2 regions of the Cellulomonas sp. H30R-01 genome follow, and region 2 is predicted to be linked to the other one. Evidence: predicted binding sites of a transcription regulator. Region 2 holds the regulator's gene; the other holds the start of a gene.
What was found. The regulator LexA, encoded in region 2, represses DNA repair genes until DNA is damaged. The targets are predictions, from matches to a motif close to TCGAACANNTGTTCGA.
Positions count from the first base shown of each region.

Region 1: a site for LexA is predicted at 5,603-5,618, ahead of GXP71_RS16735 (replicative DNA helicase). Genes of this name have one in related genera too.

Region 1 is NZ_CP048210.1:3,736,305-3,747,855, forward strand. It holds gene GXP71_RS16705 (ClpP family protease) at 429-1,061, shown strand; gene GXP71_RS16710 (ClpP family protease) at 1,061-1,681, shown strand; gene GXP71_RS16715 (helix-turn-helix domain-containing protein) at 1,860-2,342, opposite strand; gene GXP71_RS16720 (TIGR03086 family metal-binding protein) at 2,483-3,046, opposite strand; gene GXP71_RS16725 (AraC family transcriptional regulator) at 3,084-3,989, shown strand; gene GXP71_RS16730 (MATE family efflux transporter) at 4,009-5,370, opposite strand; gene GXP71_RS16735 (replicative DNA helicase) at 5,648-8,305, shown strand; gene GXP71_RS16740 (DUF2945 domain-containing protein) at 8,416-8,613, shown strand; gene GXP71_RS16745 (DinB family protein) at 8,786-9,505, shown strand; gene GXP71_RS16750 (beta-L-arabinofuranosidase domain-containing protein) at 9,853-11,551, shown strand, end outside.
Region 2 is NZ_CP048210.1:1,068,338-1,079,888, forward strand. It holds gene GXP71_RS04705 (class I SAM-dependent methyltransferase) at 37-648, opposite strand; gene hflX (GTPase HflX) at 759-2,279, shown strand; gene GXP71_RS04715 (ATP-dependent DNA helicase) at 2,315-4,435, shown strand; gene GXP71_RS04720 (L-lactate dehydrogenase) at 4,541-5,542, shown strand; gene GXP71_RS04725 (Rho termination factor N-terminal domain-containing protein) at 5,619-5,894, opposite strand; gene lexA (transcriptional repressor LexA) at 5,992-6,753, opposite strand; gene GXP71_RS04735 (LysM peptidoglycan-binding domain-containing protein) at 7,020-7,484, shown strand; gene nrdR (transcriptional regulator NrdR) at 7,895-8,425, shown strand; gene GXP71_RS04745 (S9 family peptidase) at 8,499-10,526, shown strand; gene GXP71_RS04750 (aldo/keto reductase) at 10,546-11,551, opposite strand, start outside.

The sequences.
Region 1 (11,551 bases), 1.8 Mb from region 2:
GGCCGGTTTGGGCCACCGGATCTGCGAGACGAGCGACTGTGCGGTGGTGCGCATTCCGGAGCGAGCGGCTCTGAACTGCGGCGACGGCCCGTCCGGGTGCCCCGACGCGCGTCGGGCTGAGCACACCGTGCGAGTCATAATCACTTGCACGCGGTGGGTACGGACGTGTCACTCGCACGCGTCCGGTCAGCGGTGAGCGAGCGTCGAGCGGGTGGGCGGGTGCGCAGGTGCGGGCACCGGCGCGGGTGGGTCTTCGGTGTCGGCGAGCGTCGTACGAGCGTGGGCAGGGGAGGGCGACGGGGAGCGCGGCGGTCGTCCGCACGAGCGTCTGCCCTGCGCGGATCCGCCCACGGCAGACGTGGGGCCGACGCGGGCGGTCGCGGTGGCAGCGTCGAGCGCATCGTCCCGCCGCCCGAGAGGACCTCACCGTGACCGACACCGTCCCGACCACCGCCCGCACGGCGGCCCCGCCGACCCGCCCGTTCGACGACGACCTCGCGACCCGGCTCCTGCACCAGCGCATCGTCGTGCTGGGGCGGGAGGTCGACGACGCCGTCGCCAACCGGGTCTGCGCGCAGCTGCTCCTGCTGTCCGCGGAGGACCCGCGCCGCGACATCGCGCTCTACATCAACTCGCCCGGCGGCTCGGTCAGCGCGGCGCTCGCGATGTACGACACCATGCGGCTCATCCCGAACGACGTCGCGACCCTCGCGATGGGGCTCGCCGCGTCGGCGGCGCAGTTCCTGCTCAGCGCCGGGACGCCCGGCAAGCGGTTCGCGCTGCGGCACGCCCGCGTGCTCATGCACCAGCCGTCGGGCGGGATCGGCGGGACCGCCGTCGACATCGCGATCCAGGCGCAGAACATGGCGCACGTGAAGCGCACCATGCAGGGCCTCATCGCCGAGCACACCGGCCAGACCGTCGAGACCATCGAGCGTGACTCCGACCGCGACCGGTGGTTCACCGCGGCCGAGGCGCTCGAGTACGGGTTCGTCGACAAGGTCGTCGAGCACCTCGACGACGTGCGCCCCGACGGTGCGCTGCGGAAGGCGGGGCTCTGATGGCCGGCCAGTACACGATCCCGTACGTCGTGGAGCAGCGGCCGACGGGGGAGCGCGCGTCCGACGTGTTCTCGCGGCTGCTGTCCGACCGGATCGTCTTCCTCGGCACCGAGATCGACGACGGTGTCGCGAACGTCGTCATCGCACAGCTGCTGCACCTGCAGTCGGACAGCGCCGAGCTGCCCATCCACGTCTACGTGAACTCGCCGGGCGGGTCCCTCACGGCGCTGCTGGCGGTGTACGACACCATGCAGTACGTCCGGCCGCCCGTCGCGACGTTCTGCCTCGGGCAGGCGGCCTCCGCGGCCGCGGTGCTGCTCGCCGCCGGGACGCCCGGGCAGCGGCACGTCCTCGAGCACGCGCGCGTGCTGCTGCACCAGCCGTCCGGGGGAGCCGAGGGGACCGCCGCCGACCTGGAGATCCAGGCCGCCGAGATCCAGCGGCAACGCGCGCAGGTCGAGCAGATCCTGTCCCGGCACACGGGTCAACCCGTCGAGCGGCTGCGCCGGGACACCGACCGCGACCTCATCCTCACCGCCGAGCAGGCCGTCGAGTACGGGCTCGCGGACCGGGTCGTCACGACCCTCAAGGAGGTGCCGGCCGCGCTGCCCGCCGCGTGACCGCGCGTGCGGTCGGGGCCGTCAGGGGACCCGGCCGCACGCCCGGCTGCCGTCGCGGGCACGCAGGCGAGCGCGATCTGGCGCGGTCGGCGCACGACACCCACCCTCGGCGCGCGGCCCGGTGTGCGGCGGGTGATCGGAGGCGACGGAGCCGGGTGGTGCCGGGCCCGTCGCGGGCTCAGGCCGCCAGGAGGACGGCGTCGGTCGTCGTGGTGCCGCGTCCCGGGCCTGAGGTGCGGGCGTGCAGGTCCACGACGACGGGCCGCGTCGCGTCCGCGGCCTCCGGGTAGCGCGAGGATCGCCGGGGGTCGGCCAGGTCGACGACGACGCGGCCCTCCGCGCGCGCGAGCTCCGCGTGCGCCGCGCCGACGAGGTCCACGAGCCGCATCCCCAGGGCGCGGCACACCGCGACGAGGACCTCGGACGACGCCTCCTTCCGACCGCGCTCGATCTCCGACAGGTAGGCGACCGAGACGCGGGCGTCGACGGCCACGTCGCGCAGCGTGCGGCCCTGGTCCTCGCGACGCTCGCGGAGGATCGCGCCGACGAGCCGCCGGAGCAGGGGCTCGACCCGGTGCTCGACGACGTGGCCGTTCGGCCCGGCACCGCCGGCCGAGGGGTGCGCGACCCGGTGCGGTCGGGCCGTCAGCTCGTGCGTCATGGGGGCTCCCGTCGTCGTCGCGCCTGTCCGCCACGCTAGACCCGGGTCGCCGACCGCAGGGACGGTGCGGTGTCTGCCCTGAGCGGACAGGCACGAGCGGGCTGGAGGGGAGGTCCGTCGGTGACCGTCGGATCAGGAGCTCAGACGGCGACCGTCGCCCGCCGACCGAGCGCCGCGAGAGCCCGCGTCTGCCGGTCCGCGTCGGGGGCGACCTCGACGGCCGGCCCGCACACGCCGCTCGAGTAGAGCATGTCGCCCATCGCCGCGACCATGCCCTCGATCACGTCGAGGTCGGCGTCGTCGAACGCGTAGGCGCGGCCGTCGGCGGCGGTGACGTCCCAGCGGTGGGCGATCATGTCGAACCCGTAGAACATGTCCAGCGTCGCGCCGACCGTCGTCGTGGACCCGAGGCTGTCGTACTCGCGCTCGACGAAGCCCGGTCGGGCGAGCACGGCGCGGACCTCAGCGGCGTGGGTGCGCCACGCGGCGGCCGGGTCGGCCAGGTCGGGGCGCGGTCCGAGGTCGGCGCCGTGCGTCGTGAGGAAGTCGCGCTGGGTGTCGACGAGGTGGGCGACGACGTCGCGTCCCGTCCACCCCGCGCAGGCGGAGGGGGCGTCCCAGGACGACGGGGCGATCGCGTCGAGGGTCGCCTGCATGCCGTCGGCGTGGCGGGCGTACGTCTGCAGGGTCGGGTTGTCGGTCATGGCTGCGACGCTAGGCGGCGAGGGGAGGGGTGGCTTGATGAAACCCGACAGCGCGGCGGGCGGTGCTGAACGGCCTCCGGCTCGTGCGGTCGGCGGCGCGGCCGTCGACGAGGTCGAGCGTGCGCATCTCGTCGACCCGGCGGACCGGTCGTTCCGCATCGGACGGTGGGCGCCCGAGCCCGACCTCGCGGACCTCGTGCGGCGGTACTGGGTGCCGACGTGGGACGTGCCCGGGGGTGGGTCGGCCGTGCAGCAGGTGCTGCAGTACCCCGTCTGCCTGATCGTGGTCGCGGACGCGTACGCGCGTTTCTACGGCGTCGCGCCCGGGCTCTCGACGACGACGCTCACCGGCAGCGGGTGGGCGGTGGGCGTGCTGCTCCAGCCGGCCGCGGGCGCGCTGCTGACCGGTGGGACGGTCGCGACGTGGACCGGTCGGCACGGTGACCTCGCGCCGGCGCTGGCGACGACGACCGCTCCGGCCGACGCGGAGGCGCTGGTCGCGCGCGTGCGCGCGGAGATGACGCCCGACCCGGCGGACGAGTCGCGGCAGCGCGCGGCCACGGATCTGGTCGGGGACTTCCTCCGGCGGTGGCTGCCCGTGGACGACGAGGGTCGGCAGGTCAACGCGATCGTCGACGCCGTCGAGCACGATCCCGAGCTGCTGCGCGTCGCCCAGCTGTGCGACCGGTTCGGCATGACGGAGCGGTCGTTGCAGCGGCTGACGCGGCGACGGCTGGGGCTGTCGCCGAAGTGGCTGGTGCAGCGGCGTCGGCTGCACGAGGCGGCGGGCCTGCTGCGCGCGGGCGGGACGACGGTCGCCGAGGTCGCCGCGCGGCTCGGGTACGCCGACGAGCCGCACCTGTCCCGCGACTTCCGCCGCGTCACGGGCATGACGCCGGGCGCGTTCGCCTCCCGGTACGCGGAGGAGTCGACAGGCGCCTGACGCGCGGCGCGTCGTGGGCCTAGGCGCCCGTCACCATCCACGCGGTGCCGCGGGCGCGCCATCCGGTCGTGAGGGCCCTGGCGAGCATGAACACGCCGGCGAACGCGGCCCACAGCCACGCGAGCCCGGCGACGCCCTCGGGCGCCCACGCGCGCACGGCCAGTGCCACCGGGACGTAGGCGACGAGCGTGAGGACGCCCGCCCAGGCGAGGAACCGCCCGTCGCCCGCGCCGATCAGGACGCCGTCGAGCACGAACACCCACCCGGCCATCGGCATGGTGACGGCCGCGATGACGAGGGCCACGACGGCGGCGCGCTGCACGTCGGGGTCCGTCGTGAAGGCCCGGACGTAGAGCCAGGACGCGCCGCCGAGAACCAGCCCGAGGACGGCGCCCGCGCCGACGCCCCACTGCAGCGTGCGGCGCAGGAGCGCGCGGGTGCGGGGGACGTCGGCGGCGCCGAGGGCGTGACCGACGAGGGCCTGCGCGGCGATCGCGAGGGCGTCGAGGGCGAACGCGGCGAGCCCCCAGACGGCGTTGACGACCTGGTGCGCGGCGAGGGCGGTCGCGCCGAGCGCGGTCGCGACCCAGACGGTCAGCAGGATCGCGGCGCGCAGCGTGACCGTCCGGACCAGCAGCGGTGCGCCGGCGCGGGCGTTCGCCCACAGGCCGGCCGCGTGCGGGTTCAGGCGCGTGCCGGCGGCTCGGGCGCCGCGGACGACGACGCCCCCGAGGACGGCGCCCATGGCGAGCTGGGTGAGCGCGGTGCCGAACCCGGACCCCGCGATCCCGAGGTGCGCGCCGTAGACGAGGACCACGTTGAGGACCGCGTTCACGACGGCGCCGGCGGTGGCGACGACGAGCGGTGTGCGCGTGTCCTGGAGGCCGCGGAGCGCACCCGTCGACGCGAGCACCAGGAGCATGCCCGGCAGGCCGGGGGCGGACCAGCGCAGGTAGACGACGGCCTGGTGCGCGGTGTCGCCGGTCGCGCCGAGCGCGCCGATCACCCAGGGGGCCGTCAGCCACGTGAGCGCGCCGAGCGCGACGCCGAGGCCCAGCGCGAGCCACATGCCGTCGACGCCGACCTGCAGCGCACCGCCGCGGTCGCCCGCACCGAGCCGTCGCGCGACGGCCGCCGTGGTGGCATACGCGAGGAAGACGCACAGGCCGACCACCGTGACGAGCACGGTCGACGCCAGTGCGAGACCGGCGAGGGACGCCGTCCCCAGGTGGCCGACGACCGCGGAGTCGACGAGGACGAAGAGCGGCTCCGCGACGAGCGCACCGAGCGCCGGGACGGCGAGGGACAGAATCTGCCGGTCGACGGCGGACGTGTGATGTCCGTCAGATGAAATCTCGTCCAACCTTTCTCGCATCCACATGCCGTGCACAGCGTCAGGGCCGGTCAGCGGTTCGTGAGGACTCTTTCATCCACCGTATCCACAGGACTGTCCACGGACTGTGCACAAGCGGGTCCGCCGCCGTCCACAGGAGACCTCACAGGGTTGTCCACAGGCCCGTTTGGAACCCCGCTCGGACCGTCCTAACCTCACGGGCGAGGCAGGACCGGACGCGAGTGCGGTGCGAGCGTGCGGGGTTGTCGGTGGCCCCTGCTAGAACAGATGTTCGACGGTAACGGACGACGGGGATGGGCGGCCAGTGACGATCGAGGAGCTCGAGTACGGGGCGCCCCCGGACTCCGGTCGCGGCAACGGCGGCTTCGACCGCACCCCGCCGCAGGACCTCGACGCTGAGCGTTCCGTGCTCGGCGGCATGATGATCTCCAAGGACGCCATCGCCGACGTCATCGAGCAGATCAAGGGCACGGACTTCTACCGCCCCGCGCACGAGGCGATCTACGACGCGATCCTCGACCTCTACGGCCGCGGCGAGCCCGCCGACGCCATCACGGTCTCCGACGAGCTCACCAAGCGCGGCGACATCGGCCGCATCGGCGGCGCGCCCTACCTGCACACGCTCATCGCGTCCGTCCCCACCGCCGCGAACGCCGGCTACTACGCGCGGATCGTGCGCGAGCGCGCCATCCTCCGCAAGCTCGTCGAGGCCGGCACGCGCATCGTCCAGCTCGGCTACGGCACCGACGGTGGCGACGTCGACGAGATCGTCAACAACGCGCAGGCCGAGGTCTACGCCGTCACCGAGCGGCGCGCGTCGGAGGACTACCTGCCGCTGGGCGAGATCATCGGCGGCACGGTCGACGAGATCGAGGCCGCGGGTCATCGCGGCGAGGGCATGATCGGCGTCCCGACGGGATTCTCCGACCTCGACCGCCTGACGAATGGATTGCACCCGGGGCAGATGATCGTTGTTGCAGCGAGGCCTGCAATTGGAAAGTCAACCCTGGGAATCGACATCGTGCGGTCGGCGTCGATCAAGCACGGGATGACGTCCGTCGTGTTCTCGCTCGAGATGAGCCGCAACGAGATCACGATGCGTCTGCTGTCCGCCGAGGCCCGCGTGCACCTGCAGAAGATGCGCACGGGTCAGATGGGCGAGGACGACTGGGCGAAGGTCGCCGCGACCATGGGCAAGATCTCCGAGGCGCCGCTGTTCATCGACGACTCGCCCAACATGTCGCTCATGGAGATCCGTGCGAAGTCGCGGCGGCTCAAGCAGCGGCACGACCTCAAGCTCGTCATCATCGACTACCTCCAGCTGATGACCTCGGGAAAGCGCGTCGAGTCGCGTCAGCAGGAGGTCTCGGAGTTCTCGCGAGCGCTCAAGCTGCTGGCGAAGGAGCTTGAGGTCCCCGTCATCGCCATCTCGCAGCTGAACCGTGGTCCCGAGCAGCGCACGGACAAGAAGCCGCAGATGAGCGACCTCCGCGAGTCCGGCTGTCTGACGGAGGACACGCGGATCCTGCGCGCGGACACCGGTGCGGAGACGACGCTCGGCGAGCTCTACGCGCTCGGCGCCAAGGACGTGCCGGTGTGGGCGCTCGACGAGCGGCTGCAGTACGTCCGTCGTCACATGACGCACGTCTTCCCGACCGGCGTGAAGCCCGTCTACCGGCTGCGGCTCGCCTCCGGCAAGGAGGTCACCGCGACCGCGAACCATCCGTTCCTCACGTACGAGGGCTGGACGCCGCTCGGCGAGCTCGAGGTCGGATCGCGGCTCGGGGTCCCGCGGCACGTGCCCGGCCCGGAGCAGCGGGCGGCGTGGGACGATCGCAAGGTCGTGATGCTCGCGCACCTGCTCGGCGACGGATCGTTCGTGAAGCGGCAGCCGGTCCGGTACGCGTCCGTCGACGAGGCAAACCTGTCGGCGGTCTCCGACGCCGCGACGGCGTTCGGCATCACGCCGATCCGCGACGACTACACGGCTGCCCGCGTCACGACCCTCCGTCTGCCGGCGCCCTCCCGACTGGCCCGCGGCAAGCGGAGCCCCATCGCTGAGTGGCTCGACGACTTCGGTCTGTTCGGCGCGCGCAGCCACGAGAAGTTCGTGCCGAACGCGGTGTTCCACCTGCCGAAGGAGCAGATTGCGCTCTTCCTGCGTCACATCTGGGCGACCGACGGCTCCGTGACGGTCAACGCGAACGGCCAGGGCGGGCGGATCTACTACGCGTCCACGTCGCGTCGGCTCGTCGACGACCTGTCCCGTTTGCTGCTGCGCTTCGGCATCTCGACCCGCATCCGCAGGGCGACGCCGAAGGCCGGATACCGCGACGGGTACACGCTCGACGTCTCCGGCAGCGACGACCAGCGGAGGTTCCTGCAGGAGATCGGCGTCCATGGTGCACGTGGGCTCCAGGCCGAGCGACTGCTCGAGATCGTCCGCGCCAAGACGGGCAACCCGAACGTCGACACCGTCCCGAGGCAGGTGTGGGACGACGTGCGAGAGCTTCTCGTGGAGAACGGCATGACGCACCGCGAGCCCGCGGCTGCCCTGGGCACGCAGTTCTGCGGCTCGACCATGTGGAAGCACGCGCCGTCGCGGCAGCGACTCGGCCGGATCGCCGAAGTCCTCGGGAGCGAGGACCTGGAGATCATGGCCGTCAACGACCTGCTGTGGGACGAGGTCGTCGCCATCGAGCCGATGGGGGAGCAGCCGGTCTTCGACGCGACCGTCCTCGGCACTCACAACTTCGTCGCCAACGGCATCGCCGTCCACAACAGCATCGAGCAGGATGCCGACATGGTGATCCTGCTGCACCGCGAGGACGCCTACGAGAAGGAGTCGCCGCGCGCGGGCGAGGCCGACCTGATCGTCGCCAAGCACCGAAACGGCCCGACCGACACCATCACGGTCGCCTTCCAGGGGCACTACTCGCGGTTCGTCGACATGCAGGCCTGAGCATCGGCGATCGTCGAGATGCTGCCGACTCTGAAAATGCGAGCACCACACGCGAGAGACGGCTCCCGACAAACCGCTTGGTAGAGCCGGTGAACCAGCGAGGAGGCAGGATGCGAGCGGGTCAGAAGGTCCACTGGAACACCTCGCAGGGCCGCACGACGGGGACGACGGTCGAGCGTCGGACATCCGACTTCACGTTCGACGGGCAGCAGTTCCGGGCCTCCGACGACGAGCCGTTCTGGATCGTCGAGTCCGATAAGTCCGGCGCTCGCGCGGCGCACAAGGAATCAAGCCTCACGCCTGCGTGAGAGTTTGGTCTCCACCCCCTGGCGACATTCCCTGGAGTCCAGGAGAACGCTTCCCCTGCCCGGGACGGTGGGTCACCCACCTGGACGTCGTCGCCGGCGCCCTCGTGCTGCTCGTCCTCCCACGGCTCCTGTCGTGGCTGGCATGTCGGTGTGCGGACCTAGTGTGCGGAGCATGACGCGGTACGTCGACGAGGATCTGCGCGGTGCGGAGTTCCGGGAGTGCGATCTGACCGGGGCACGCCTGGTCGGCGTCGTCATGCAGGATGCCGTGATCGACGGGCTCGTCACCAACCTCGTGGTGAACGGTGTCGACGTCACCGAGTACGTCGAGGCGGAGCTCGACCGGCGTCATCCGGTCCGGGTGCTCATCCGCTCCGAGGACCCGGCCGATCTGCGCGAGGCAGCGCGTCAGCTCCGTGCCGGCTGGGCCGCCACGATCGAGCGAATCCGCCGCACGCCCGGCATCGAGCGCCGCAGCGTGAACGACGAGTGGTCGGCGGTGCAGACGCTGCGCCACCTGGTCTTCGTCCACGACTCGTGGTTCCGCCGCTGCTGCCTGGGCTCGACGGAGCAGTTCACGCCGATGGGCATCGGGCCGACCGTCGAGCCCTACCGTGGGGCGCACGGGCTCGACCTCTCGCTCGATCCGTCGCTCGACGAGATCGTGAGCGTGCGTGACGCCCAGGCCGCCGAGCTCGAGGCCTGGCTCGACGAGGTCACCGCTGTGCAGCTCGCAGCGCGAGCGCCGGTGCCCGACGACGACGTCTGGCCGCCGTACGCCCGGGGTGGCTCGGTGCGGCAGTGCCTCGGAACGGTGCTCAACGAGACCTTCGAGCACCACCGCTTCTGCGTCCGCGACCTCGACCTGATCGAGGTGCAGGACGCTGAGTAGCGGCCTGGCGACGACAAGGCAGGGCCTCGCCGATCAGCGCTGAACCGTCGACTGAACCGTTTCGCTCTCCGGACCCGGTGCAATTGTGAGCGTTAACATCGCCGCTCCGCGCCGATTCGATGGAGAATCCGATGACACGTCAGCAGTCTGCGACCCCAGCATCCGCCCAGGTCAGCCGTCGTACGGTCCTGGCTGGTGCCGCACTCGCCGGAGCGGTCACGGCGATCGGTCCGTCCCTGTTCAGCGCGGCCCCAGCGGTCGCCGTCGTGCCGCCCGCCCGGGGGGAGGTCGGTGTCGGCGCCTCGGAGTTCTCGCTCGATCAGGTCCGCCTCACGGCGAGCCGGTGGATGGACAACCAGAACCGCACGCTCGCGTACCTGCGGTTCGTCGACGTCGACCGGCTGCTGTACAACTTCCGCGCCAACCACGGCCTGTCGACCGCGGGCGCGGCCCCGCTCGGCGGGTGGGAGGCACCGAGCTTCCCGTTCCGCTCCCACAGCCAGGGCCACTTCCTCTCGGCGTGGGCGCAGGCGTGGGCGTCGCTCGGCGACACCGTGTGCCGGGACAAGGCCTCGTACATGGTGGCCGAGCTCGCCAAGTGCCAGGCCAACAACGGCGCCAAGGGCTTCGCCGCCGGCTACCTCGCGGGCTTCCCGGAGTCGGACTTCTCGGTCGCCGAGACGGGCACCGGCAACGGGAACGTGCCGTACTACGCGCTGCACAAGACCCTGGCCGGGCTCCTCGACGTCTGGCGCTACCTGGAGAGCACGCAGGCCCGGGACGTGCTGCTGAGGCTCGCCGCCTGGGTCGACACGCGGACGGTCAGGCTCAGCACCGCACAGATGCAGACGACCCTGCGGGTCGAGTTCGGCGGCATGAACGCGGTCCTGACGGACCTGCACTTCATGACGAACGACGCACGCTGGCTGACGGTCGCGCGACGGTTCGACCACGCCGCGGTCTTCGACCCGCTGGCCGCCAGCACCGACCGCCTCGACGGCCTGCACGCCAACACGCAGGTGCCGAAGTGGATCGGCGCGGCCCGCGAGTACAAGGCGACGGGCACGACCAGGTACCGCGACATCGCCCGCAACGCGTGGGCGTTCACCGTGGGCGCGCACACCTACGCGATCGGGGGGAACAGCCAGGCGGAGCACTTCCGGGCGCCGAACGCGATCTCGACCTACCTGCGCAACGACACCTGCGAGCAGTGCAACACGTACAACATGCTCAAGCTGACGCGCGAGCTCTGGATGATGGAGCCGGACAAGGCCTCGTACTTCGACTTCTACGAGCGGGCTCTCCTCAACCACCTGATCGGTGCGCAGGACCCGACCAGCGGGCACGGGCACATCACCTACTTCACGCCGCTGCAGCCCGGCGGCCGTAAGGGCGTCGGACCGGCCTGGGGCGGCGGCACGTGGAGCACCGACTACGCGAGCTTCTGGTGCTGCCAGGGGACCGGCATCGAGACGAACACCAAGCTGGCCGACTCCGTGTACTTCCGGACGGGCACCACGCTGACGGTCAACCTGTTCGTGCCGTCGGTGCTGACGTGGGCGGAGCGGGGGATCACCGTCACGCAGACGACGACGTACCCCGCGAGCGACACCACGACGCTCACGGTCACCGGCTCCGTCTCCGGCTCGTGGACGATGCGCGTGCGCATCCCCTCGTGGGCGACGGGCGCGACGGTCGCCGTGAACGGCGCCGTCCAGGCGATCCCGACGACGCCCGGCACGTACGCGAGCCTCACCCGGTCGTGGGCGTCGGGTGACACGGTGACGGTCCGCCTGCCGATGGCGGTCCGGGTCGAACCCACCAACGACAACCCCGCGGTGGCCGCGATCCTCTACGGGCCCGTCGTCCTCGCCGGGAGCTACGGCAGCGCGTCGCTGTCCGGCCCGCCGGTGCCCGTGACGTCGTCGATCACGCGTACCAGCACGACGGCGCTCGCGTTCTCGGCCCAGGCGAACGGGTCCACCGTGAACCTCGTCCCGTTCTACGAGGCGCACGGCTTCAACTACACCGTGTACTGGTCGACCA
Region 2 (11,551 bases):
AGGCGCCTCGCCGACGCCGGAGCGCGGGCGCCCGCCTCAGGCGTCCCGCACGACGAGGACCCGGAACCCCTTCGCGCTCGCGGACCGCTCGACCACGACGCCACCGCCGAGGGTCGCGGCGAGCCAGCGCTGCAACGAGTCGGCGCCGAGGTTCTTCCCGACGACGAGGTGCGCGTCGCCGCCCGGCGCACGTCGCGGCAGCCAGCGCAGCAGGAGCTCGTGCAGCGCCTCCTTGCCGACGCGGATCGGCGGGTTGGACCGGATCGTCGCGAACCGCACGTCGTCGGGGACCTCGTCGGGCAGGGCCGCGACGACGTTGCCGAGGCCGAGCGCCGCGGCGTTGCGCCGGACCAGGTCGAGCGCGCGCTCGTTCACGTCGACGGCCCACACGCGCGCGTCCGGGGACTCGAGCGCGAGCGCCAGCGCGACGGGCCCCCAGCCGCACCCGAGGTCGAGCAGGTCGCCGGTCGACGGCGGCGGGGGAGCGGTCCGCAGCAGGACCTGCGTGCCGTGGTCGACGTGGTCGGGGGAGAAGACGCCGCCCGCCGTCTGCACCTGCACCGGTCGCCCGGCCAGCTCGACGGTCAGCGTGCGCAGCTCCACCGGGGACGCGGGCTGCGCGGTGAAGTAGTGCTCCTGGCCGCTCACGGGCCGACCCTACCCGCGCACGCTCGGCCCGCAGCGAAATGGATCGCACCCCGGGGGAGCGCGTGCGACCCTGGAAGAGCAGCCGACGAAGCCGACCCGAGAGGCACCGCGTGAACGACCCGCAGCACACCACCCACGAGACCGAGGCCTACGAGCCTCGTAGCGTGCAGGACGTCGCCGACGACGTCGTCGCGCGTGTGCTCGCCCGGGCCGGCACCGCGCTGCAGGACGGCGGCACCGTCCACTCCACCTACGACGGGGACCAGCTCGACCTCGAGGAGCGCACGTCGCTCCGCCGGGTCGCGGGCCTGTCGACCGAGCTCGAGGACGTCACCGAGGTCGAGTACCGGCAGCTCCGTCTGGAGAAGGTCGTGCTCGTCGGCGTGTGGGGCACCGGCACCGCGGAGGACGCCGAGGTCTCGCTGCGCGAGCTCGCGGCGCTCGCCGAGACGGCCGGCTCCGAGGTCCTCGACGGCGTCATCCAGCGCCGCCGCACGCCCGACCCGGGCACGTACCTCGGCTCGGGCAAGGCCGCCGAGCTCGCGCTGCTCGTCGCGTCCGTCGGCGCCGACACGGTCGTGGTCGACGGCGAGCTCGCCCCCTCGCAGCGCCGCGCGCTCGAGGACATCGTGCGGGTCAAGGTCGTCGACCGGACCGCGCTGATCCTCGACATCTTCGCCCAGCACGCCAAGTCGCGGGAGGGCAAGGCGCAGGTCGAGCTCGCGCAGCTCGAGTACCTGCTCCCGCGCCTGCGCGGGTGGGGCGAGTCGATGTCCCGGCAGGCCGGTGGCCAGGTCGGCGGCGCCGGCGCGGGCATGGGCTCGCGCGGTCCCGGTGAGACGAAGATCGAGCTCGACCGGCGCCGGATCCGCAACCGCATGGCCAAGCTGCGCCGCGAGATCGCGGCGATGGAACCCGCACGTCTGACCAAGCGTGCGTCGCGTCGCAAGAACGCGATCCCGTCGGTCGCGATCGCCGGGTACACGAACGCCGGCAAGTCGTCGCTGCTCAACCGGCTGACGAACGCCGGGGTGCTCGTCGAGAACGCGCTGTTCGCCACGCTGGACCCGACGGTCCGCCGCGCCGAGACGACCGACGGGCGCGTCTACACGCTCGCCGACACGGTCGGGTTCGTGCGGGCGCTCCCGCACCAGCTCGTCGAGGCGTTCCGGTCGACGCTCGAGGAGGTCGCCGACGCCGACCTCATCCTGCACGTCGTCGACGCGTCCCACCCCGACCCGGAGGGGCAGATCGCGGCCGTGCGGCACGTGTTCGCCGACATCCCGGGGGCGATGGACGTGCCGGAGATCATCGTGCTCAACAAGGCGGACCGGGCGTCCGACGAGGCGATCACGCGGCTCCGGTCGCGCGAGGTGCACTCGGTCGTCGTGTCCGCCCACACGGGCGAGGGCATCGAGGAGCTGCAGGCGCTCATCGCCGACCAGCTCCCGCGGCCCGGCGTGGCCGTCGACGTCGTCGTCCCGTACGACCGCGGCGACCTGGTCAGCCGGGTGCACGAGCACGGTGACATCGACCACGAGGAGCACACGGCGCAGGGCACCGCGCTGCGTGCGCGGGTCGACCAGCAGCTCGCGGCCGAGCTCACGGCGGCGGCGGTCCGGACCGCCTGACCGACGGCGTGGGTGACCGCGACTACGCTGTCGCGGTGCCCGATGCGGAACCGACGGTCGACGACCTCCTGGACCTCGCCGTCGGCGCCCTCGGCGGCGCCCGCCGCGACGGTCAGCACGCGATGGCGCAGGCCGTCTCGCGGTCGCTCGAGACCGGCGAGCACCTGCTCGTCCAGGCGGGGACGGGCACCGGGAAGTCGCTCGGCTACCTGGTCCCGGCGGTCCGGCACGCGGTCCTCGCGGACGAGCACGTCGTCGTCTCGACCGCGACGCTCGCGCTGCAGCGGCAGGTCGTCACGCGCGACCTGCCGCTCGTCGCGGACGCGCTCGCGCCTCGGCTGCCCCGCCGGCCGCACATCGCGCTCCTCAAGGGCTGGCACAACTACCTGTGCGTGCACAAGGTCGCCGGCGGGTACCCCGACGACGAGCCCGGCACGCTGTTCGACCTCGGGGACCACGCGGGCGCCGCGGACCACCCCGCACCTGCCGGGGCGGGACGTCGCGACGGCAGCGAGTCGCTCGGCGAGCAGATCCTCCGGCTGCGCGAGTGGGCCGAGGAGACCGACACGGGCGACCGGGACGACCTCGTCCCCGGCGTGACCGACCGCGCGTGGCGCCAGGTGTCGGTGACGTCGCTCGAGTGCCTCGGCACCCGCTGCCCGATGATCGAGGAGTGCTTCCCCGAGCGCGCGCGGGCGTCGGCGCGCGAGGCGGACGTGGTCGTGACGAACCACGCGATGCTCGGCATCGCCGCCTCGGGCTCGCCGGGCGTGCTGCCCGAGCACGACGTGCTGATCGTCGACGAGGCGCACGAGCTCACGGACCGCGTCACCGCGCAGGCGACGTCCGACCTGTCGTTCGCGACCGTGGACCACGCCGCGCGCCTCGCGCGGCGGCACGGGGGAGTGCCGACGACGGACCTGGACGCGGCGGCGCAGGCGCTCGCCGCGGTGCTCGTCGAGCTGCCCGAGGGGCGGTTCCCCGACGGGCTGCCCGACGCCGCACGCGACGCCGTCGCCGCGGTCCGGGACGCGTCGCGCACGCTGCTGAGCGCCCTCAAGCCCGACTCCACCGCGGGGCGTCCTGCCGCGCCGGACGGCGGGCTGAAGATGGCCGCGTCCGCGATGCTCGCGCTGTTCGAGGTCGCCGACCGCATGGCCGCCGACCCGGAGGACAACCGCCACACGGTGCTGTGGTGCGCGCGGGGCGAGGACCGGCGCGGTGGCGTCCTCACGCGCCTGCACGCCGCGCCGCTCGCGGTGAACGGGCTCATCCGCACGAACCTGCTGGGCGGGCGGACCGGGGTGCTCACGTCGGCGACGCTCTCGCTCGGCGGCTCGTTCGACCCGGTCGCCCGGTCCGTGGGTCTCGAGGTCCGACCCGACGCCGAACCCGTCGGCCCGTCGCGCCTGCCGGGCACGCAGGACGACGCCGACGCGCTCGACGTCGCGACCGGCACGGACGCGGCCGACGACCCCGGGCCCCTCACCTGGCACGGCCTCGACGTGGGCAGCCCGTTCGACTACGCCCGGCAGGGGATCCTCTACGTCGCACGTCGGCTGCCCCCGCCCGGGCGCGAACCCGCGACGGATGCGCAGCTCGACGAGATCGAGGCGCTCGTCCGCGCCGCCGGGGGACGCACGCTCGGGCTCTTCTCGTCGCGCCGCGCCGCCACGGCGGCCGCGCTCGCGATGCGGGAACGGCTCGACGTGCCGGTGCTGCTGCAGGGCGACGACCAGCTCCCGACGCTCGTCGCGCGGTTCGCCGCCGACGAGCCGACGTGCCTGTTCGGCACGCTGTCGCTGTGGCAGGGCGTCGACGTGCCCGGGCCCGCGTGCCGGCTCGTCCTCATCGACCGCATCCCGTTCCCGCGCCCGGACGACCCGGTGCGCTCGGCCCGGACCGAGGCGGTCGCCGCCGCGGGCGGCAACGGCTTCATGTCCGTGTCCGCGACGCACGCCGCGCTGCTGCTCGCGCAGGGCGCGGGACGCCTGGTCCGCACGACAGAGGACCGCGGTGTCGTGGCCGTCCTGGACCCGCGGCTCGTCACCGCGCGCTACGGCGAGTTCCTCGCCCGGTCGCTGCCGGGCTTCTGGCGGACCACCGAGCGCGACGTCGCCGTGTCCGCCCTGCGCCGCCTCACCGGGGACGACTAGCCTCAGAGCTGCGCCGACGTGCGGCGCCGGTGCTCGTGGCCGGCGCCGACGCGCACCCCGACCGACCCGGACCCGGGCGGTCGCACGACGACGCGGGAGACCCCCATGACCGAGACCCCTGACCTCGACGACGCCGTGACGCCGCACGTCCCGCGCCGCCGGACGTCCAAGCTCGCGATCGTGGGGGCCGGCGCCGTCGGGTCGACGATGGCCTACGCCGCCCTGATGCGCGGTGCCGCCCGCACGGTCGCGCTCTACGACATCAACAAGGCCAAGGTGCAGGCCGAGGCGCTCGACCTGGGGCACGGCATCCAGTTCATGCCGATGGCCCAGGTCGTCGGGTCGGACGACATCGCGGTGTGCGCCGACGCCGACATCGTGATGTTCACCGCGGGTGCGAAGCAGAAGCCCGGCCAGACGCGCCTCGACCTCGCCGAGGCCACGATCTCGCTCGTCCGGAAGGTCCTCCCGGCTGTCGTCGAGGTCGCGCCCGACGCGACGTACGTGATGGTCACCAACCCGGTCGACGTCGTGACGTACGCCGCGCTGCGCATCTCGGGGCTCCCGCCGTCGCGGCTGTTCGGCTCCGGGACGGTCCTCGACTCGTCGCGGCTGCGGTACCTCATCGCGCGCGAGACGGGCGTCGCGGTGCAGAACGTCCACGCGTACGTCGCGGGCGAGCACGGTGACAGCGAGCTGCCGCTCTGGAGCTCCGCGAGCATCGGCGCGGTGCCGCTGCTCGAGTGGAACGGCCTCGGCGGGCGCGGCGGCGCGCTGACCTCCGAGGTGCGCGAGCGGATCGCGCGCGAGGTCGTGGACTCCGCCTACCAGATCATCGAGGGCAAGGGCGCCACCAACTACGCGGTCGCGCTCGCGGGGTCGCGCATCATCGAGGCGGTCCTCAACGACGAGTCCCGCATCCTGCCCGTGTCGTCCCTGCTCGACGACTACTACGGGATCTCCGACGTCTGCCTCTCCGTGCCCGCCGTCGTCGGTGCCAAGGGCGTCGAGGACCGGCTCGCGGTGCCGATGTCGGCGGACGAGCTCGCCGGCCTGCGCCGCTCCGCCGAGGCGGTCAAGGACGTCGCGCGCCAGTTCGGGTTCTGACCCGCGACCACCTCGCGGCCGCCGCTGCGCCCGTCGTGCGACGGCGGCCACGGGGTGGTGGCGCGGGTCGTCGGGCTCAGTGCGACCGGAGGGCGTCGATGAGCTGCGACTTGCGCATGCGCGACCGCCCCTCGATGCCCACGTCCGCCGCCTTCCTGCGCAGGTCGTCGACGGTCCAGTCGCCGTAGTCGCCCGAGCGGCCGCCCTTGCGGCCGACGGCCGACCGTGACGATCCGGCGGCGGCGTTGGCGATGCGCGCCGACTTCGCCTTGCTGTTCCCCTCGTCGCGCAGCCGCTCGTAGAGCTTCGCGTCCTTCACGCTGGGGCCGGGGTCTCGCATCCGTCCGGGCATCGTGGCTCCTCGGTCGGGCTCCGGGGCGTCGTCCTCACCCCGGACCAGGGTCGCGCCCACGTCGCCGAGCTGCACCCGGACGAGGACGAGGCCGGCGTCAGAGGCTGCGCAGGACGGAGACGACCCGGCCGAGGATCGTCGCCTCGTCACCGACGATCGGCGCGTAGGCGGCGTTGTGCGGCATCAGCCACACGTGACCGTCGGCGCGGCGGAGCGTCTTGACCGTCGCCTCGCCGTCGATCATGGCCGCGACGATCTCGCCGTTCTCCGCGACCGGCTGCCGGCGGACGACCACCCAGTCGCCGTCGCAGATGGCGGCGTCGATCATCGAGTCGCCCGCGACCCGGAGCAGGAACAGCTCACCGTCGCCGACGAGCTGACGCGGCAGCGGGAACACGTCCTCGACGACCTGGTCGGCCAGGATCGGGCCGCCCGCGGCGATCCGGCCGACGACCGGGACGTAGGACGGGCTGGGCACCTGCTCGTCGTCCCCGGTGACGGGTGCCGAGAACGGTGTGCGCGAGCCGTCGGGCGCCGTCCAGGTGGACACGCCGCGCGAGTCGTCGGGGTGAACGACCTCGATCGCGCGCGGTCGGTTCGGGTCGCGGCGCAGGTAGCCCTTGCGCTCGAGAGCCGTGAGCTGGTGCTTGACGCTCGACGGGCTCGTGAGGCCGACGGCCTCGCCGATCTCGCGCATGCTGGGCGGGTAGCCGCGCGACTCGACCGACGCCCGGATCGTGTCGAGCACCAGGCGCTGCCGCGCCGTGAGGCCGTCGGACCCGTCCGGCCCGTCGGGGAGCGCGTGGACGGTCGCCACCCGGTCCTGTGTGCCGGTCGTGGTGTCCCCGCTGGTGCTCACTGCAGCCCTCCTGACGTCGTCGGCCGGTCGCCGCCTGCTCGGTGCCGGACCGGGCGCACCGCTGCTGACCTGCGTCCGGGCCGGGCGGACCCGGGCGGTGTCAGTGGTCGGTGGTGCGCTTGTCCTGCGCGGCCAGCCTAGGCAGTGCGAGCAGCCAGATCAAACATCTGTTCGATCTCGTCTGGACGCGTGTCGGAGCCGGGTGGTAGACATCGTACAGACGTTCGACGAACAGACGTTCGAACATGACGGAGCGGAGAGTCGACATGAGCGCTGCGGTGCTGTCGCCGGCGGGGCCGGGAGCGGTGCGTCCGAACCTGCGGGTCGTCCGGTTGTCGGCGCCCCCCGCGTCGCGGTCCGTCGGACCGGCGGGCCGGACGTCGGTCGAGCCTCGTGCGGGGGGCGGCGGTGCCGCCGCCCCCACCGCCGCAGAGCAGGCGCCGCTGCGGTTGACGGCCCGCGGCCGTCTGGTAGTCGTCGTGCTCGGCCTGCTGCTCGCGATCGGTGTCTCGACGATCGCCGCGCGGGCGTCCGCGGACGGTCCTGTCAGCTCCGCGGTCGAGGTCACGCGTCACGTCGTCCTCGACGGGGAGACGATGTGGGGTCTCGCTCAGCAGGTCGCGGCACCGGGCGAGGACGTGCGCGACGTCGTGCTCGAGCTCGTGCGTCTCAACGACCTCCCGAACGCCGGTCTGATGGCGGGCCAGGAGATCCTCCTGCCTCGCTCCTGAGCCGCGGCGGTGCCCCTGCGGGGAAGGCGGGGGCGCCGCCGGGAGGAGCGTTGACGAGGGGGCTGTCCCTCAGTAGGTTAGGCTTACCTCATCGAACGGGCTGGGGGGCTCGTCGAGGGGTGGCCGAGGTGATGCCCGCATCGCCACGCGCCGCAGCACCGCGCCGGACCGAGGCGAGTCGGTCCGTGATCTGGGACGGCAGCGTCTCCGGGGAGGCGGCCGCGTCGAGCGGCCGCCTCCTTGCGCGCCAGCGCCTGACTCCGCGACCTCGCCCGCGACACCGGAGCGGTCGTTCGAGTGGTCAGGTCGGCGCGCCTTGCGACGCCGTGGGACGGTGTCCTAGCGTCGCCGGGACGAGGACGAGCGGGGGGCAGGGGCCTCGCTGTCCGTGACAGCGAGGAGACATCGCGGTGCACTGCCCGTTCTGCCGACACCCGGACTCCCGTGTCGTCGACTCCCGCACGTCGGACGACGGCTCGTCCATCCGCCGCCGCCGTCAGTGCCCGCAGTGCAACCGGCGGTTCACGACCGTCGAGACCGCGAGCCTCTCGGTCGTGAAGCGCTCCGGCGTCACCGAGCCGTTCAGCCGCGAGAAGATCGCCAACGGCGTCCGCAAGGCGTGCCAGGGGCGTCCCGTGAGCGAGGACGACCTCGCGCTGCTGGCGCAGCGCGTCGAGGAGACGCTGCGCGCGTCGGGTTCGGCCGAGATCGACGCGTACGAGATCGGCCTGGCGATCCTCGGGCCGCTGCGCGAGCTCGACGAGGTCGCGTACCTCAGGTTCGCGAGCGTCTACCAGGCGTTCGACTCGCTCGAGGACTTCGAGGCGGCGATCACCGTCCTCCGCGCGGACCGCGAAGGTCGCATCGAGGCGGCGGGCTCCGACTCCGTGGACGAGGTCGGTTCGGTCGCCGGCTCGACGAGCCCCGGCCCGACCGCCTGAGTCGGGGCGCGCCCTGCGTATCGGCGCGGCGGGCACGGCCGGAGCACGGCGCGACGTCACGTAGGTTCGTCCGGTGACACCTGACGACCTGCCGCTCCTGTCCGTCCCGTCCGCCCCCGCCGTGCTGCCCGACGGTTCCGCGGCCGTCGTGGCCGTCACGCACCCCGACCTCGAGACCGACGAGTACACCGGGCAGCTGTGGCTGGTCCCGCTCGTCGGCGACGCCGCGCCGCACCGGATCACCCGCGGGCACCGCGACACCGCCCCGGACGTGTCGCCCGACGGCCGCTGGGTCGCGTTCTGCCGTGCGGAGCCCCGGGGCAAGCCGCAGCTCTACGTGGTCGAGGCGACCGGCGGGGAGCCGGTGCGGCTCACGGACGCGCCGCTCGGGGTGTCGGCACCCCGGTTCTCGCCCGACGGGCGGCGGATCGCGTACCTCGCCCGCGTGCCGGAGGAGGGGCGCTACGTGGCCGGCGGCGACCCGGCCGGTGAGCCCGCGCGGCACATCACGTCGTTCCGGTACCGCGGCGACGGCGTCGGGTTCGAGCGGGACAAGCGCCAGCACGTCTTCGTCGTCCAGGTACCGACGGCGGACGGAGCGCCCGCGCAGCTGGCCCGGGTGACCGAGGTCCCGGAGTCGACGGCGCTGACCCGCGGTGACGCGGAGGTGCGCGGCGCGCGCTGGCTTCCGTCGGGCGACGCGCTGGTCGCGGTCGTCCCGCGGCACGCCGACCGGGAGGAGGACCTGCGTCGGGACGCGGTTCTCGTGCCCGCGGGGTCGTCGGCGGTCGACGTGCTCGACCTGGTGCCGGTGACCGACGCGGACCGGGGGAGCACCCTGGGTGTCGAGGCGGTGCTGCCGTCGGCCGACGGCACGTCGGTGTGGCTGCTCGCGACCGACCTCGGCGCGTCGGGCCACGACTTCGTGGCCGCGCAGGTCGGCCTGTTCCGCGCGGCGCTGCCGGTCGCGGGTCAGGAGCCCGCTGTGCCGGTGCGGCTGACGGACGCCGATGCGGTCGACCTCGACGCGGGCGTGCTCGCCGAGTCGCCCGACGGGCCGCTCGTGGCCGTCCAGCACCGGGGTGCGGTGCACCTGGCGCGGGTGACCGACGACGGTGCGCTGGTCACGCTGCTCGGGGACCGGCACGTCGTGTCGGGCGCGGCGGTCGCGTCGGGTGCGGTGCCGTTCGCCGTGGTCACCGCGGCGCACCCGACGTCGGCGGGCGACGTCCTCACGGTGCCGCTCGACGGGTCGGGTGCCGCCGCACCGCGCACCGACCTCTCGGCGCCGCTGCGGGGGGCGGGCGTTCGTGAGCCCCGGGAGGTGGAGGCGACCGCACCGGACGGCTACCCGGTCCACGGCTGGGTCGTGACGCCCGACCCGGAGCGGCACGGGCCGGGCCCGTACCCGACGATCCTCATGATCCACGGCGGACCGCACGCGCAGTACACCCACGCGGTCTTCGACGAGGTGCAGGTGCTCGCCGCGGCCGGCTGGGCGGTCGTGCTGGGCAACCCCCGCGGCTCGTCGGGGTACGGCCGCGCGCACGGCCGGGCGATCCACCGCGCGTTCGGCACGGTCGACACGGACGACGTGCTGGCGCTGCTCGACGCGGCGGCGACGCTGCCGGAGGTCGACGCGGACCGGGTGGGCGTGATGGGCGGGTCGTACGGCGGGTACCTCACGGCGTGGCTGACGACGCGCACGGACCGGTTCGCGGCGGCGGTCGTCGAGCGCGGCTTCCTCGACCCTGTGAGCTTCGTCGGCTCGAGCGACATCGGCTGGTTCTTCGGTCTGGAGTACCTGGGTGACGCGGCCGACGAGGACGGTGCGCGCGCGGTCGCGGCCCAGTCGCCGATGGCGCACGTCGGCGCGGTGCGCACGCCGACCCTGGTGATCCACTCGGAGCAGGACTGGCGGTGCCCGGTCGAGCAGGGGCAGCGGTGGTTCGTCGAGCTGCGTCGGCGGGGTGTCGAGGCGGAGCTGCTGCTGTTCCCGGGGGAGGGCCACGAGCTGACGCGGTCGGGGCGCCCGCGGCACCGCCGGCAGCGCTTCGAGCACGTGCTCGCGTGGTGGGGGCGGCACCTGCCGACCTCCTGACGGCCCGCCGGGCCGAGCCTCAGCGGTCGCTCGACCGCGGCCCCCAGAGGTTGACACCCGCATCCACCGCGTGGGCGTCGACCGCGGCGATCTCGTCGTCGTCCAGGGGAGCCGCGGTCGCCGCGGCGAGGTTGTCCTCGAGCTGCTGGACGGTGCGCGCGCCGACGAGGACCGAGGTCACGCGCGGGTCCCGCAGCACCCAGGCGAGCGCGAGCTGCGGGAGCGTGCGCCCACCGGCGCGCGCGACGCCGTCGAGCGCGCGCACGTGGTCGAGCACCTCGGGGGTCAGCCACTCGGGGCGCAGCGGCCCACCGCGCGCGGCGCGCGAGTCGGCGGGGACCCCGTCGAGGTACCGGGGCGTGAGCATGCCCTGGGCGAGCGGCGAGAACGCGACGACGGCCATCCCGGCGTCCCCGGCGACGTCGAGCAGCGACCGGCCGTCGGCGCCCGGCGTCTCGACCCACCGGTTGAGGATCGAGTAGGCGGGCTGGTGCACGGCGAGGCGGACCCCGAGCCGTGCGGCGACGTCGAGCGCCTCGCGCGTGCGGTCCGCGGAGTACGACGAGATGCCCACGTGCACGGCCTTGCCCGCGCGGACCGCGGCACCGAGCGCACCGAGCGTCTCCTCGAGCGGTGTCGTCGGGTCGTAGCGGTGGCTGTAGTACACGTCGACCGCGTCGACGCCGAGCCGGCGGAGCGACTCGTCGAGCGAGGCGCGCAGGTACTTCGCGGACCCGTGCTCGCCGTACGGGCCGGGCCACGCGCGGTACCCGGCCTTGGTGGTCACGACGAGCTCGTCGCGGTGACCGCGCAGGTCCGTCGCGAGCAACCGTCCCACGGTCTCCTCGGCGGCGAACGGCGGCGGACCGTAGTTGTTCGCGAGGTCGAGGTGCACGACGCCGCGCTCGACCGCGTGCAGCACGACCTCCCGCTGCTGCGCGTACGGTCGCGCCTCGCCGAAGTTCTGCCACAGCCCGAGCGAGACGGCCGGGAGCGAGAGACCGCCCGCGCGCCGGTGCGGGAGG